4 regions of the Actinomadura sp. 6N118 genome follow, and region 1 is predicted to be linked to each of the others. Evidence: riboswitches for the same ligand, from Rfam matches in the RefSeq annotation. Region 1 holds a riboswitch; each other region holds the start of a gene.
The links. A riboswitch is a leader RNA that binds a small molecule or an ion and turns the genes downstream of it on or off. The one in region 1 is predicted to bind cobalamin.

Region 1 (3,200 bases):
CGAAGGCCGCGAGCGGGATCGCGAACGCCGGGTCGCCCGGGACCACCACGATCACCAGCGTGGCGCCGACCCCGGCCCCCGCGGCGGCGCCGAGCAGGTACGGGTCGGCGAGCGGGTTGCGGAAGACCCCCTGGTAACCGGCACCCGCGATGGCCAGCAGCCCGCCCACCATCGCGCCCAGCAACACCCGGGGCAGCCGCAACTCGAACAGCACGTTCCGCTCGACGGTGCTCAGTCCCGAGTCGGCGTCGACGAACGGCACCCGGTCGAGCAGCGCCTTCACGACGCCGGTCACCGGAAGGTCGGCCGCGCCCACCAAGAGGGCGGCGAGCATCGTCGCCGCCAGCACCGCGACGGCGCCGCCGAACTGAAGAGGCCGCAGCCGAGCCGGTGTCACGCGCCGGCGGACGCCTTCTGCACCGCGGCCCCGATGACCTTGACGAACTCGGGCAGGCGCGGGCCCCAGCGGGAGGCGATGTCGTCGTCGAGGGGGATCACGCTCTTGTCCTTGACGGCGGTGAGGTCCTGCCAGCCGCTCCGCTTGGCGACGGCTGCCTCGTTCTGCCCGCAGCACTTGGTGTCGGCCAGGAAGATGAGGTCAGGGTTGCTCTTGAGCAGGTATTCGCGGGACAGCTGCGGGTAGCCGCCGGCCGCCTTCTCGGCCTTATCGGCGACGTTGCTCAGCCCGAACAGCCCGTACACCTGGCCGATGAACGTCTTGGACGTCACGGTGTGGAGCTGGTTGTCGAGCTCGTGGTAGTAGCTGAGCTGCTTCCCGGCAGGCTTGCCTGCGGCGCCGGGCTTGGCCGCCGCGACGGCCTGCTGGATGCTCGTGCGCATGCCGTCGGTGAGCTTCTTGGCGTCGGCTGCGCGGCCGGTGGCCTGGCCCAGGTCGGTGATCTCGTCGTACGCCTCGTCCAGCTTGGTCGGCGCGGGCTCCAGCAGGACGGGGATCTTGACCTTGGTCAGCGCCTTCACGATGCCGTCCAGGTCGTCCGACAGCACCACCAGATCGGGCTTGTACCCGATGATCGCCTCGGCGTTGGGCTTGAAGCCCGAGAGCTTGGTCTTGGGCACCCCGGCCGGGAAGGTGGAGTACTCGTCGGCCGCGACGACCTGTTTGCCCGCGCCGATGGCGAAGAGCGTCTCGGTGTGGGTCGGGGACAGCGACACGATCCGCTTGGGCGTCGCGGGGATCGTGACCGCGCCGTTGGCAGCCTGGACGGTGACCGGTTTGCCCGCGGCGCCGGAGGCCTTGTCGCCGCCGGACTCGGTCGTGTCGCCGCACGCGGCGGCGGACAACGCCATCACACCGACCAGAACGGCGGCGCGCAGGGAACGCACGTGCCTCAGCGCGAGCCTCGGCGCAGGCCTCAGAGCGGGCCTCAGCGCGGGCCTCAGCGCGGGTTTCACTGCGGGTCTCGGTGCGGGTCGCAAGGGGGCCTCCAAGGCTGGCCGGAAGGCGTGACCCGTGGGAGACGGATCGCCCCTTCCGCGAGGGTCGAGTGTCATCGGCGCGTGCGGAGGCGACCTGGCTCGGCCGTTCGGGAGGGAATCCTCGAAGGGCATCACAGTTGCGGGACAGCGCCGGGATCACACCGGACTTCGCTCCATGACGCGCGTGAACCGCAACGTTAGCAGCAGCCGCCGGAGCCCCTCGTCACGGCCTCGAGCTTGACGGAGTGAGTACTCACTCCGTAGCCTCCCCGGCATGGTGGAACGACCGACCCGCCGCCGCGCGCCCGGCATGAGCCCCGAGCAACGCCGCGAGATGATCATCCGGACCGCGCTGCCGCTGGTCGCCGAGCACGGCACCGCCGTGACCACCGGCCAGATCGCGCGCGCCGCCGGCATCGGCGAGGCGACGATCTTCCGCGTGTTCGCCGACAAGGACGCACTGCTGGACGCCTGCGTCGCCGAGGCCCTGCGCGCCGACCACGTTCTGGCGGAGCTCGCCGACATCTCCCTCGACCAGCCCCTGCCCGCACGGCTCCGCGAGGCCGCCGCCGCGATGGAGGCCTACATCGAACGTCTGGGCCTGGTCATCGGCGCCCTGCACGCCACCGGCCGCCACGACCGAGGCCGCCACGACCGAGGCCGTCACGCCGGCGGCGGAGCGGAGGGCCCCGGGGGGTCTGGGGAGTCGGCACCCCAGAGCGACACGGCCGCCCTCGATCGCGACTCGGCCATGAGGTCGACCGTGGAGGCGCTGACGGAGCTGTTCGAGCCAGAACGCGACGTGCTGCGGCTGCCTCCGGAGCAGATCGCGGCCATGTTCATGGGCCTGGTCTTCGGCCGTGCCCGTCCGCCCGCACAACCCGTCCCGTCCCTGGAGGAGACGCTCCAGGTGTTCCTGTACGGGGCGCTCGCCGAAGGAGAACGAGCATGACGATCAGCCTCAACCACACCATCGTCCCGGCCGCCGACAACGAGGAGGCCGCCCGCTTCTTCGCCGCCGTCATGGGCCTGGAGTTCACGGGCCCCCACCCGTACGCCCCGCACTTCGTCCCCATCAAGGTGAACGACGGGCTCACGCTCGACTTCGTGTCCGCGCCGGACGAGCCGGGCCACCATCTGGCGTTCGATGTCGACCCGGCCACGTTCGACGCCGTCCTGGCACGCCTCCGCGAACGGGGCGCGCCCTTCGGCGACCATCCGGCTCATCCTGACAACGGCCGTGTCGACGGGAACCACCCCTTGGGCGCCAAGGGGATCTACTTCGCCGACATGACCGGCAACCTCTACGAGGTCATCGCTACCGATTGAGCGACTTGAGGAAGTCACGGGTGCGGGCGGCCTCGTCGCGCGGCAGGAACTCGCCCGCCACGAAGTCGGTGACACCGGCCTTGGCGAGCTCGTCGAGCTTGGCGCCGACCGTGTCCTCGTCGCCCACGATGGCCAGGTCGGCCGGGCCGTCCGCGCCCTCCCGGTCCATCATCGCCCGGTAGGACGGCAGCGTCCCGTACACCTCGAACGCCTTGGCCGCCCGCTCCTTCGCCGCCGCGACGTCGCCCGTGACGCCCACCGGCAGCACGCACACGATCCGCGGCGCCGGGCGTCCCGCGGCCTGCGCCGCCGCCGTGATCGTCGGTGCGATGTGCTCGCGCACGGTCGTCGGCCCCGTCATCCACAGGATGGTGCCGTCGGCCCGTTCGGCGGCGAGCCCCAGCATCTTGGGCCCGAGCGCGGCCAGCAGGACG
Region 2 (3,200 bases), on a different contig from region 1:
CTGACGAGGACGAGCAGCGAGCCGGCCAGCAACTTGTGGACCTGGGCGCGGCTGAGCGTCTTCTCCTGGAGCCACTGCCGGGTCGCGACTTCGGCCAGCCCGGAGTACGTGCGGAGGACGGCGCGCAGGGTGTCGGTCGGTTCAGGGACGTGGAGCAACGTGAGCATGTGCTCGACGGTGGCGTCGCGGGTCTTGTTGACGATGCGCCGGAGCTCCGGGTCCTGGCCGAAGCCTTCCGCGTCGAGAGCGGCGAGCCAGGTGTCGGCGTTGGACTCGGCTGCGTCCAGGAACAGGTGGACGCACAGGTCGACCGTCTCTTCCAGCGGCAGCGTGGGGTCGGCAGGCGGGGCCTGCCCGGCGTAGCTGACCGTGAGCCCGCGCACGACCTCCAGGAAGAGCTCACGTTTCGTGCCGAAGTAGTAGTGGATCAGCCCGCGCTGGACACCTGCCTCGCGTGCGATCGCGGCGGTGGAGACGTCGGCGTACGGGACTTCCGTGAACATCCGGCGTGCCACACCGAGGATCTGGTCGCGCCGTTCATCCCTGGGAAGCCGCTGATAGCCCGCCCTGGAGGGACGGCGTGAAGACGGAGAGGGCACGCAGGCAGCCTATGCCGCCCGGCGCCGGCCTTGCCCGAAGAGCCGCAGAGGCCGTTCCCGGGCCACGAGATAGTCGGTGGGGCGGTGCCGTACGGACGCGGGCACGACCTTGGACGCCGTCTTGTTGGCCTCGACGAGCGAGGCGAACGCGAGGGACCGTGACCGGCTCCACGGGATGCCCAGCTCACGCCGCAGCGAGCGTGGCAGGAGCGCTCCGGCGGCGAGCAGGTTGAGCTGGAGGTACGCGGGGCCGAGCGGCCAGGGCATGGGCAGCCTGCGGCGGGTGTCGAGCAGCTTGGCCGAGACGGTGGTCGGGCGCAGTTCCTCCCGGACGACCCGGTCGAAGTAAGCGCGGAAGTCTTCGTAGACGACAGGGCAGTGGCCTTCGGGTACCCCGCACGCGTACGCGATCAGCTTCTGCTCCTGGTAGAAGCGTTCGCGTTCGCCCGACGGCAGCCGTCCGAACGTGCGCTGGTAGAGATCGAGCCCGTTGTGCACCAGCGTCGCCCAGACCCAGAGCAGGAGGTCGGGGTCCAGGGCGCGGTAGCGGACACCCTCGTCCGAGACGCCGCTGACACGTTCGTGCATGCGGCGCAGCTTGACGGATTGGCGGGCGGAGACCTCGGGCTCGGCGAACGAGAGCTTGAGCATGATGTCGGCCGTCCGCCACAGCCGGGCGAACGGGTCGTTCTCGAAGTCGGAGTACTGCTCGACCCCCGCGGCCACGAGCGGGTGGGTCACCTGCAGGAGGAGGGTCGGAGCGGCGCCGAGGCCGAGCACCGGCTCGCGCATGACCGTCCAGGAGACGTCGCCTGGACGGAACGGGAGTCCACCGGTTCGTCGCATGACACCAGTAGAGCACGTTATTGGCATACCGCCAATAGGCCTGTCACCCCACCGCGACTTGGGCGGTCCCCGAGGGTGTGCGATCCTTGCCTGCGACGGACGCGGAGGAACCCGGTGCGGCTGGGCCGACTCGATCGGCGCCAATTCCGGGGCTGTCCCGCAACTGTGACCAGGGGAGTTCCCTCTCCGCGCGCCACGGCGGCAACGCTGGAAGGCTGAGGGGGAATGTTGATCCGGGAGCCAGGAGACTCCGACCGTCGGATGAGACCGCCACGGGCGTGGACACCCGAGGGAAGGACGATGTGGCATGCCGCTCTGTCTGATGTGCCGATGAGCCGCCGCGGGAACGCCGGCGCCCGGTACCCGTTCTCCGCCGTCGTCGGCATGGACGATCTCAAACTGGCCCTTCTCGTCAACGCGGTGTCGCCCGGTGTGGGCGGCGTGCTGGTGCGCGGCGAGAAGGGCACCGCGAAGTCCACGATCGTGCGCGCTCTGGCCGGGCTGCTGCCGCCGGTCGGCGTCGTGCCGGGCTGCCGCTTCTCCTGTGACCCGGGCGATCCCGATCCGGAGTGCCCCGACGGCCCGCACGCCGGCGACCCGGCGGAGCGCAGGCCCGCGCGGCTGGTGGAGCTGCCGGTCGGCGCGTCGGAGGACCGGCTCACCGGCTCCCTCGACATCGAACGGGCGCTGACCGAGGGCGTGAAGGCCTTCGAACCCGGCCTCCTCGCAGCGGCGCATCGCGGCGTGCTCTACGTCGACGAGGTCAACCTGCTGCACGACCATCTCGTCGACCTGCTCCTCGACGCCGCCGCGATGGGCGAGTCGTACGTCGAACGCGAGGGCGTCTCCGTACGGCACGCGGCGCGGTTCCTCCTCGTCGGCACCATGAACCCGGAGGAGGGCGAGCTGCGGCCGCAACTGCTCGACCGGTTCGGGCTGACGGTCGAGGTGGCGGCCACGCGTGATCCCGATGAGCGTGCCGAGGTCGTCCGGCGCCGGTTGCGGTTCGAGGACGACCCGGCGGGCTTCGCTGCGGGCTGGGCCGAGGCCGAGGCCGCGCTGGCCGGACGGATCGCTGCCGCGCAGAGCAGGCTCGCGGGGGTCGAGCTGACCGACGCCGCCCTCCGTCAGATCACCGCCGTGTGCGCCGCGTTCGAGGTGGACGGCCTGCGCGCCGACCTCGTGACCGCCCGCGCCGCGATCGCGCTGGCCGCCTGGCACGACCGGACAGAGGTCACCTCCGAGGACGTACGGACGGCCGCGCGTCTCGCCCTGCCGCATCGGCGCCGCCGCGACCCGTTCGACGCCCCCGGCCTGGACAGGCAGAAGCTCGACGATGTCCTCGAAGAGCACGGCGAGCACGGCGAGCCGGAGCCCCCGGATGACGATCCAGGAGGGCCCGGCGATGGGCCTCCTCCTCAGGACGGCGACGGTCCCGTCCCGCCGCAGGCGTCCGGAAGCGAGCACGAGCAACAGCAGCCGAACGGACAGGCTCCGGCACCGTCGCCGTCGGAGTCACCGGCACCGTCAGAGGCACCGGCACCGTCTGCGGCCCCGAGTGAGCCCGCTCCCGCCGACGCCGCGTACAAGCCCCGGCTCTTCACCGTTCCCGGGACAGGCATGGGTGCGCCCGGCCGCCGTTCCAAGGCACGGAGCCCGTACGGCCGCGTCTCAGGCGCGCAGCCCGGATCGCGCGGCCTGCACCTCGCCGCGACCCTGCGCGCCGCCGCGCCGCACCAGCACGCGCGTGGCCGC
Region 3 (3,200 bases), on a different contig from region 1:
CGATGGGCCCCAGGGGCGCCGATCGCGCTCTGGCTGGCCCAACCCTCGGGGTGGCCCCGGTCGGCGGACCGCCTCTACGAGACGGTCGTGACCGGCCAGCTCCAGCCGTTGCGCGAGACGATGCTCCAGGTCGTACGCCTGGCCGACGGGCTTCTCTGGGGGAACGCGGCGTCGGCCCTGGCCGGAACGCTCCGCGCTGGAACGCTCCGGCCGGACCTGGCCGCGCCGCTGAACACCCTCGTCCGGGATCTGTTCTCCCGTGACCCGCTCACCGGCACGGGCTCGTTCGAACAGGGCCGGGGCTTCGTGCGACGCAGCTGCTGCCTCTACTACCGCGTCCCGCCCGGCGGCGAGATGTGCGGTGACTGCGTGCTCCTGACTCGTTGAAAGGCGCGCTCGGTGAGGGCCCCGAAGAGCAGGCCCAACGTCGCCCACAGCACCACCTGGATCCCCAGCGAGGCGATCCGGAAGTCCCACAACACGGTGGCCGGGAAACCGTCGGCGACCGCGTCCGGCTTGGGTGTGAGCCGGTAGACGACCCCGACCACGACGGCGAAGCCCACGGTGGCCGCGATCGTCGCGTTCCAGATCCCGAGCCTCGGCAGCAGCCGGCGCTGGACGATCACCGCGGCGGCGGTTGCCAGCACGCCGAGCGCCACCACGCCGAAGTAGAGCGCCGTCCGGCCGCCGATCGTGTCCGGATTGCCGACCGCCGGGGGTGTGGGCGGGTACTTCAGGAACGGCACGACCACGACGGCCACGAAGCCGCCGAGGGCGACCAGCGCCGCCGTCGCGCGGGCGCCGAGAGCACCGATCCTGCCGTACGCGAACGCGAACGCGATGGCGAAGAGCCCGCCGACAGCCACGCCGTAGACCACCATCGCCGTGATCAGGCCGGTGGTCTTCTGGACGGTGCGGCTGACCACCTCGGCCTCGCCGCCGTGGTGGTGCGCGGCGGCCTGCGCCTCCTCGAACGAGATGGCGTGCCCCACCTGCGGTTCACCGTAGATCCAGGCGATCACGAGCGCGAGCGCCGCCGCGGCGAGCCCGGCGAGCATGCCGCGGATGAGAAGAGAGCGCATCATCAGTGGCAGGGGAACCCGAGAAGGTGCCGGCCGTCGTGCGTGAACTCGTGCACCCAGGTGCCGCTGAACAGCGAGGTGGCGCCCTGTTCGGCACCGATGAAGTAGATGAGGACGAGGCCCAGCACGGCGGCGAAGACCGCCCACGGCAGGATCTCGCGGACGGGGACGCGCAGCGGAACGGGCGGCGTCTGGACTTGCGTCGCAGGTACGGCTGACTGGGCCATGGGGTCTCCTCACGGGGTGCACTCGCCCCGGTGACGGGAGGACGGCAGGTCAGTTCCTGACTTCCGGGACCCCGGAGGGCCTATCGGACACAGTGGCGGGACCGTCCTGGAATCGCACCAGGTTCCTGCGCACTGCCGCCTCGCTTGTGAACTTGTCCTGGAGAGCGTCTCCTTCGCCAAGGTGCACGTCAAGTGGGCAAAGGGTGACAAAGACGGAGCGCCGCCTTCACCGCGCCCCCGTACGGCCGGTGAAGACGGAGCTCCCATCTGATGGCGCGTATCGTCACGCGGCGGCCGAACTGGCCGGCGCCCGGCGCAGACCGGGAACGATCAAGGCCAGCGTGACGAACGTCAGGACCAGCCCCACGACGATGACGCCCTTCACCGCCCCCGTGGTGTCGTCGACCAGGAGGCCCGGCACGGCGCCCAGGCCGGAGAGGGCTCGGGTGACCACGACGGCCCACAGACCGGCGCGGCCACCTCGCCAGGCGTGCACCACGCCGGCGAGGGTGACGACGCCGAGGATGGTGGTGATCACGACGACCTCGGGGGGAGGCCCGTCGAGCGCGCCGGTGGCGAGGTCGCCGATCCCGAGCAGGGCGGCGAGCACAAGGCCGATGGTGAACGCGGTGGACTTCATGGGAGATCCCTTCCGTACTGAGGTGGCCTCAGCGTGCGGCCCCCGGACACCCGGACGGCAGGGGGCACGGTGCCGCGCGGCCAGGAGGTGATCCCGGGCGGTCTGGGGCCGTACACCCAGGACAGGGAGGGGTGACCGGCCGCATCATGAGCGCATGGACGCCACCTGGCGCGCCGCGCGCACCGCCCCCACCCGCCCGCTCGCAGTCGGCTTGTTCGTCCTCGCCGCCGCCGGTGTGATCGCCGCGATCGCCGTCAGCGCGGGAAGCGGCCGGGGCTACACGCACGCCCTGGACACCTTCGTCGTGTCGAATTCCGCGATCGGGCTGTCGTTCGCGTTGTGCGGTCTCCTGATCGCCTGGCACCGGCCGCGCAACCCCCTCGGCTGGCTGCTCCTGGCGGACGGAATCGGGCATGCCGTCACGGCCGGGCTGGCCCCGGTGGCCGAGCACGGCGTGGAGGCGGGCTGGCCGGAGTGGCTCGTGCGCACGCTGCTGACCGTCGCCATGTACGCGTGGCCGTGGTCGATCGGGCTGTGCCTGCCCCTGATCCTCCAGCTCTTTCCGGACGGCCGCCCGGCAGGCCCGGTGTTCCGGCGGCTGATGTGGGCCACGGTCGCGACCGCTCCGCTGTTCGTCGTCTCGATGGGTTCTGATCCGGAGGGGCTCGTTCCCGGTCACCCCGGCTACCTGACGCTCGCCGCCCACGACGACCTGGTGCCGCTCTGGACGGTGGCGGAGCTGACCGAGCTCGCCGCGATGCTCACCGGGCTGGTCTCGCTGGCGGTCCGCTACCGGCGCGGTGACGAGACCCTGCGCCGCCAGCTGCTCTGGCTGACGCAGGCGGTGCTGCTGGTCGTCATCGTCCTGGTGCCGTGGGGGGTGTTCCAGGCCGCGCCGATCTACGTGTTGCTGGCGATCCCGCTCGTCCCGGCCGCCATGACGGTGGCGATCATCCGGCACCGGCTGCTGGACATCCGGCTCGTCGTCTCGCGGACCGTCTTGTACGTGCTGCTGACCGCCGGCGTGCTCGCCGCGTACGTCGGGCTGGTCGCGATGTTCGACACGGTGATGCGCCGCGAGGTGGGACTCGGCAGCTCGGCCCTCGCCACCGTGGCGATCGCCGTGGGGTTCAATCCTGTGCGTGTACGGCTCCAGCGGGCCGTGGACCGGGTGCTGTACGGAGACCGTGCCGATCCCGTCCGGGCGGTGTCCCGGGTGGGGGCGCGGCTCGACACCGGCCTGCCGGGCGT
Region 4 (3,200 bases), on a different contig from region 1:
GCCGTTGGCCTGCTTGACGGCGTCGCGCACGGCGGGCGTCCACAGACCCAGCTTCTTGAGGTCCGCGACCAGGTAGTTGTTGATCTGCAGGAACTCGCCGGACAGCGTCTCGCGCTTGAAGAGGTTGGAGACCTGCGGTTCGACGCACTCGTAGCAGCCCGCGATGGACGCGATCGTGGCGGTCGGCGCGATCGCGATCAGCAGCGAGTTGCGCAGTCCCGTCTCGGCGATCCGTGCGCGCAGCGCCTCCCATTCGGCCCTGCGGCGCGGTGTCGCATCGGGGAAGTGGTCGACGTGCAGCTGACCACGTGCCGTGCGCGTCCGGTCGTACGCGGGGAGCGGCCCATGCTCGGCGGCCAGGTCGGCGGACGCGCCGTACGCGGCCAGGGCGATCTCCTCAGCGATCGACGTGGACAGCTCGCGCGCCTCGGCCGAGTCGAACGGCAGCCGCAGCTTGAAGAAGACGTCGGCGAGGCCCATCACGCCGAGCCCGACCGGACGCCACTTGCGGTTGGCGCCCGCCGCCTCGTCCGTCGGGTAGAAGCCGCGGTCGATCGTCCGGTCGAGGAAGCGCACGGCGGTACGGACGGTCGCGCGGAGCCGCTCCCAGTCCACGCCGTCAGGCCCGGCGTGTGCGGCCAGATTGATCGAGCCGAGATTGCACACGGCGGTCTCGCCGTCGCTGGTGACCTCGATGATCTCGGTGCAGAGATTGGACAGGTGGACCACATTGCCGGGCTCGGCGGTCTGGTTGCAGGCGCGGTTGGCGGCGTCCTTGAACGTCATCCAGCCGTTCCCGGTCTCGGCGAGCGTCCGGATCATCCGGCCGTAGAGGCGCCGTGCCGGGACCTTCCGTACGAACCGTCCCGCGGCCTCGGCGGCCCGGTAGGCGGTGTCGAACTCCGCGCCCCACAGGTCGGCGAGCTCGGGCACCTCCTTGGGGTCGAACAGCGACCAGTCCGCGTCCGCCTCGACCCGGCGCATGAACTCATCGGGGATCCAGTTGGCGAGGTTGAGGTTGTGGGTGCGGCGGGCCTCCTCGCCGGTGTTGTCGCGCAGCTCCAGGAACTCCTCGACGTCGGCGTGCCACGGCTCCAGATAGACACAGGCCGCGCCCTTGCGCCGGCCGCCCTGGTTGACCGCGGCGACCGACGAGTCGAGCGTGCGCAACCACGGCACGATGCCGTTCGAGTGACCGTTGGTGCCACGGATCAGCGAGCCGCGCGACCGCACCTTCGTCCACGAGATGCCGATGCCGCCCGCGTACTTGCTGAGCCGCGCCACCTGCGCGTACCGCTCGTAGATCGACTCCAGCTCGTCGCGCGGCGAGTCGAGCAGGAAGCAGGACGACAGCTGGGAGCGGCGCGCGCCCGAGTTGAAGAGCGTCGGCGAGCTCGGCAGATAGGACAACGTGCTGAGCAGGCCGTACAGCTCGGCGGCCTCCTCGACGGTGTCGGACAACCCGCAGGCCACGCGCAGAAGGAAGTGCTGCGGCCGCTCCAGCACGCGCCGCGAACGCGGGTGCCGCAGCAGATACCGGTCGTACAGCGTGCGCAACCCGAAGTATTCGAAACGATCGTCCGCGGACTCGTCGATCAGGGCGTTCAACGCCTCGGCGTGCACGGCGACGAACTCGGCGGTCGCGTCGTTCAGCAGGCCCTCGGAGTGGGAGGCCGCCACGGAGCCCGCGAACGACCGCACGCCCTCGTCTGCGGCCTCGTCGGCGATCAGTGTGCTCAACAGCCGCGCCGCCACCTTGGAGTACGCGGGTTCGACGGCCACCAGCGCGGCGGCCTCGCCGATCGCCAGCTCCCGCAACCCAGCGGCGCCGAGGTCGTCACCGGCCCGGATGGCGATCAGAACACGCTGCGGATCGGTGTCGGGCAAGCCCGCACACGCGCGGACCACCTCCGCGTCGATGCCGATACGCGGCGGAGCGATCAGTTCCTGTGTCACGTGCTCTCTTCCCTCGCGAGCTCGCCTCGTCAAGGGCGCACGCGAACAAGAGCACGGCTGACCGCCGCAACCTGTCCAGCGACCCTCCCACGAGGCCATGGACCAACAGTTCATGCAGGCAGGTCTTCGGACTCGCGGGCAACACACCTGATGAGGTGCGGCCTAGTGGCCGTCGCTTCCCGGCCCGTCTCGACGGGCCAGTGCTTGATGACGGCGGTCGTTCCCGCTCACCGCTGCGGGGCAGTCCCGGATTTTCACCGGGTTCCCTCTTACGACGCCCCCGCCGACAGGGTGGCCTGCCGCGAGATCACGGGGACTCGGCGTGATCTCGCCGCAGTCCACCCCCGACGGCGGGGGCGAACCAGCACGGGCAAGACCCTACATCTTGGTCGTGACCAAAGCCGACACCCAACATGTTGGGCGTGTCACAGGACGCCGCACCCTGAACCCGGAGGGGGCATGGAGATCACCGGGGAGAGATGGCACGATGGGCCCGCAATGTCGCCACGCCCGTTCTTCCGCCTCGGCAGGGCGGTGGTCTTCACCACCGTCTGCCTGACGCTGGCCACGATCGGGCACTCCCTGACGTCTCCGGCCGAGGTGCCGGCCTGGGCGATCATCGTGGGGTTCGCCGGGTTGCTGGTGGTGGCGGGCGCGCTCGCCGGGCACGAGCGTTCGCTGGCGACCATCACGGGGGGCCTGCTGGGCGGGCAGTTCGTGCTGCACAGCCTGTTCGCGAACGCGTCGGCGCCGGTCGAGCACCACGTCCAGACGGGCATGGCCGCGTCCGAACCGGCACACGGCTCCGGGCTGGGCATGACGCTGGCGCACGTGGTCGCCGCCGTGATCTCGGCCTGGTGGCTGCGGCGCGGTGAACGGACCGCGTGGGCGCTGACCCGGCGGATCGCGGCGCAGGTCGGACGGCCCGTCCGCGATCTGTTCGCCGTTCTCCTCGCCGCCGCTGAACCCGTGGCGCCACCCGTGCGTACCCCTGTGCGACGGGCGCCGGTCCCCATCGGCCCTACCGGTCGCGTGCTGCGGCACGAGGTCGTACGCCGCGGTCCACCGCACCGTTCGAGGGCGCTCGCGCACAGCTGAGCGCCGTACGTCACCGGACGCCGCCCCCGGCACTCCGGCTTCTCCTCGTACCCGCTCGAACGGAGCTCTTCCGCATGTCCATATCGCTGCACGCCCGCAAGGGCGCCGCCGTCACCGGCCTCGCCCTCGTCTCGGTCCTCGGTCTT

Region 2: linked by a shared signal. The riboswitch ahead of ACH34W_RS29110 (putative cobaltochelatase) and the one ahead of ACH34W_RS10235 (ABC transporter substrate-binding protein) in region 1 are both predicted to bind cobalamin.
Region 3: linked by a shared signal. The riboswitch ahead of ACH34W_RS39695 (CbtB domain-containing protein) and the one ahead of ACH34W_RS10235 (ABC transporter substrate-binding protein) in region 1 are both predicted to bind cobalamin.
Region 4: linked by a shared signal. The riboswitch ahead of ACH34W_RS26475 (ribonucleoside-diphosphate reductase subunit alpha) and the one ahead of ACH34W_RS10235 (ABC transporter substrate-binding protein) in region 1 are both predicted to bind cobalamin.

What each region holds. Positions count from the first base shown of each region.
Region 1 is NZ_JBIRAZ010000003.1:539,308-542,507, reverse strand. Features, by position in the region: gene ACH34W_RS10240 (FecCD family ABC transporter permease) at 1-397, opposite strand, end outside; gene ACH34W_RS10235 (ABC transporter substrate-binding protein) at 394-1,344, opposite strand; cobalamin riboswitch at 1,505-1,646, opposite strand; gene ACH34W_RS10230 (TetR/AcrR family transcriptional regulator) at 1,712-2,389, shown strand; gene ACH34W_RS10225 (VOC family protein) at 2,386-2,766, shown strand; gene ACH34W_RS10220 (LLM class F420-dependent oxidoreductase) at 2,756-3,200, opposite strand, start outside.
Region 2 is NZ_JBIRAZ010000012.1:36,943-40,142, forward strand. Features, by position in the region: gene ACH34W_RS29100 (TetR/AcrR family transcriptional regulator) at 1-599, opposite strand, end outside; gene ACH34W_RS29105 (oxygenase MpaB family protein) at 609-1,445, opposite strand; cobalamin riboswitch at 1,550-1,696, shown strand; gene ACH34W_RS29110 (putative cobaltochelatase) at 1,776-3,200, shown strand, end outside.
Region 3 is NZ_JBIRAZ010000020.1:9,840-13,039, reverse strand. Features, by position in the region: gene ACH34W_RS39705 ((2Fe-2S)-binding protein) at 1-387, shown strand, start outside; gene ACH34W_RS39700 (CbtA family protein) at 330-1,085, opposite strand; gene ACH34W_RS39695 (CbtB domain-containing protein) at 1,085-1,309, opposite strand; cobalamin riboswitch at 1,339-1,480, opposite strand; gene ACH34W_RS39690 (hypothetical protein) at 1,593-1,949, opposite strand; gene ACH34W_RS39685 (histidine kinase) at 2,104-3,200, shown strand, end outside.
Region 4 is NZ_JBIRAZ010000010.1:227,598-230,797, forward strand. Features, by position in the region: gene ACH34W_RS26475 (ribonucleoside-diphosphate reductase subunit alpha) at 1-1,956, opposite strand, end outside; cobalamin riboswitch at 2,056-2,271, opposite strand; gene ACH34W_RS26480 (MFS transporter) at 2,416-3,054, shown strand; gene ACH34W_RS26485 (YcnI family protein) at 3,129-3,200, shown strand, end outside.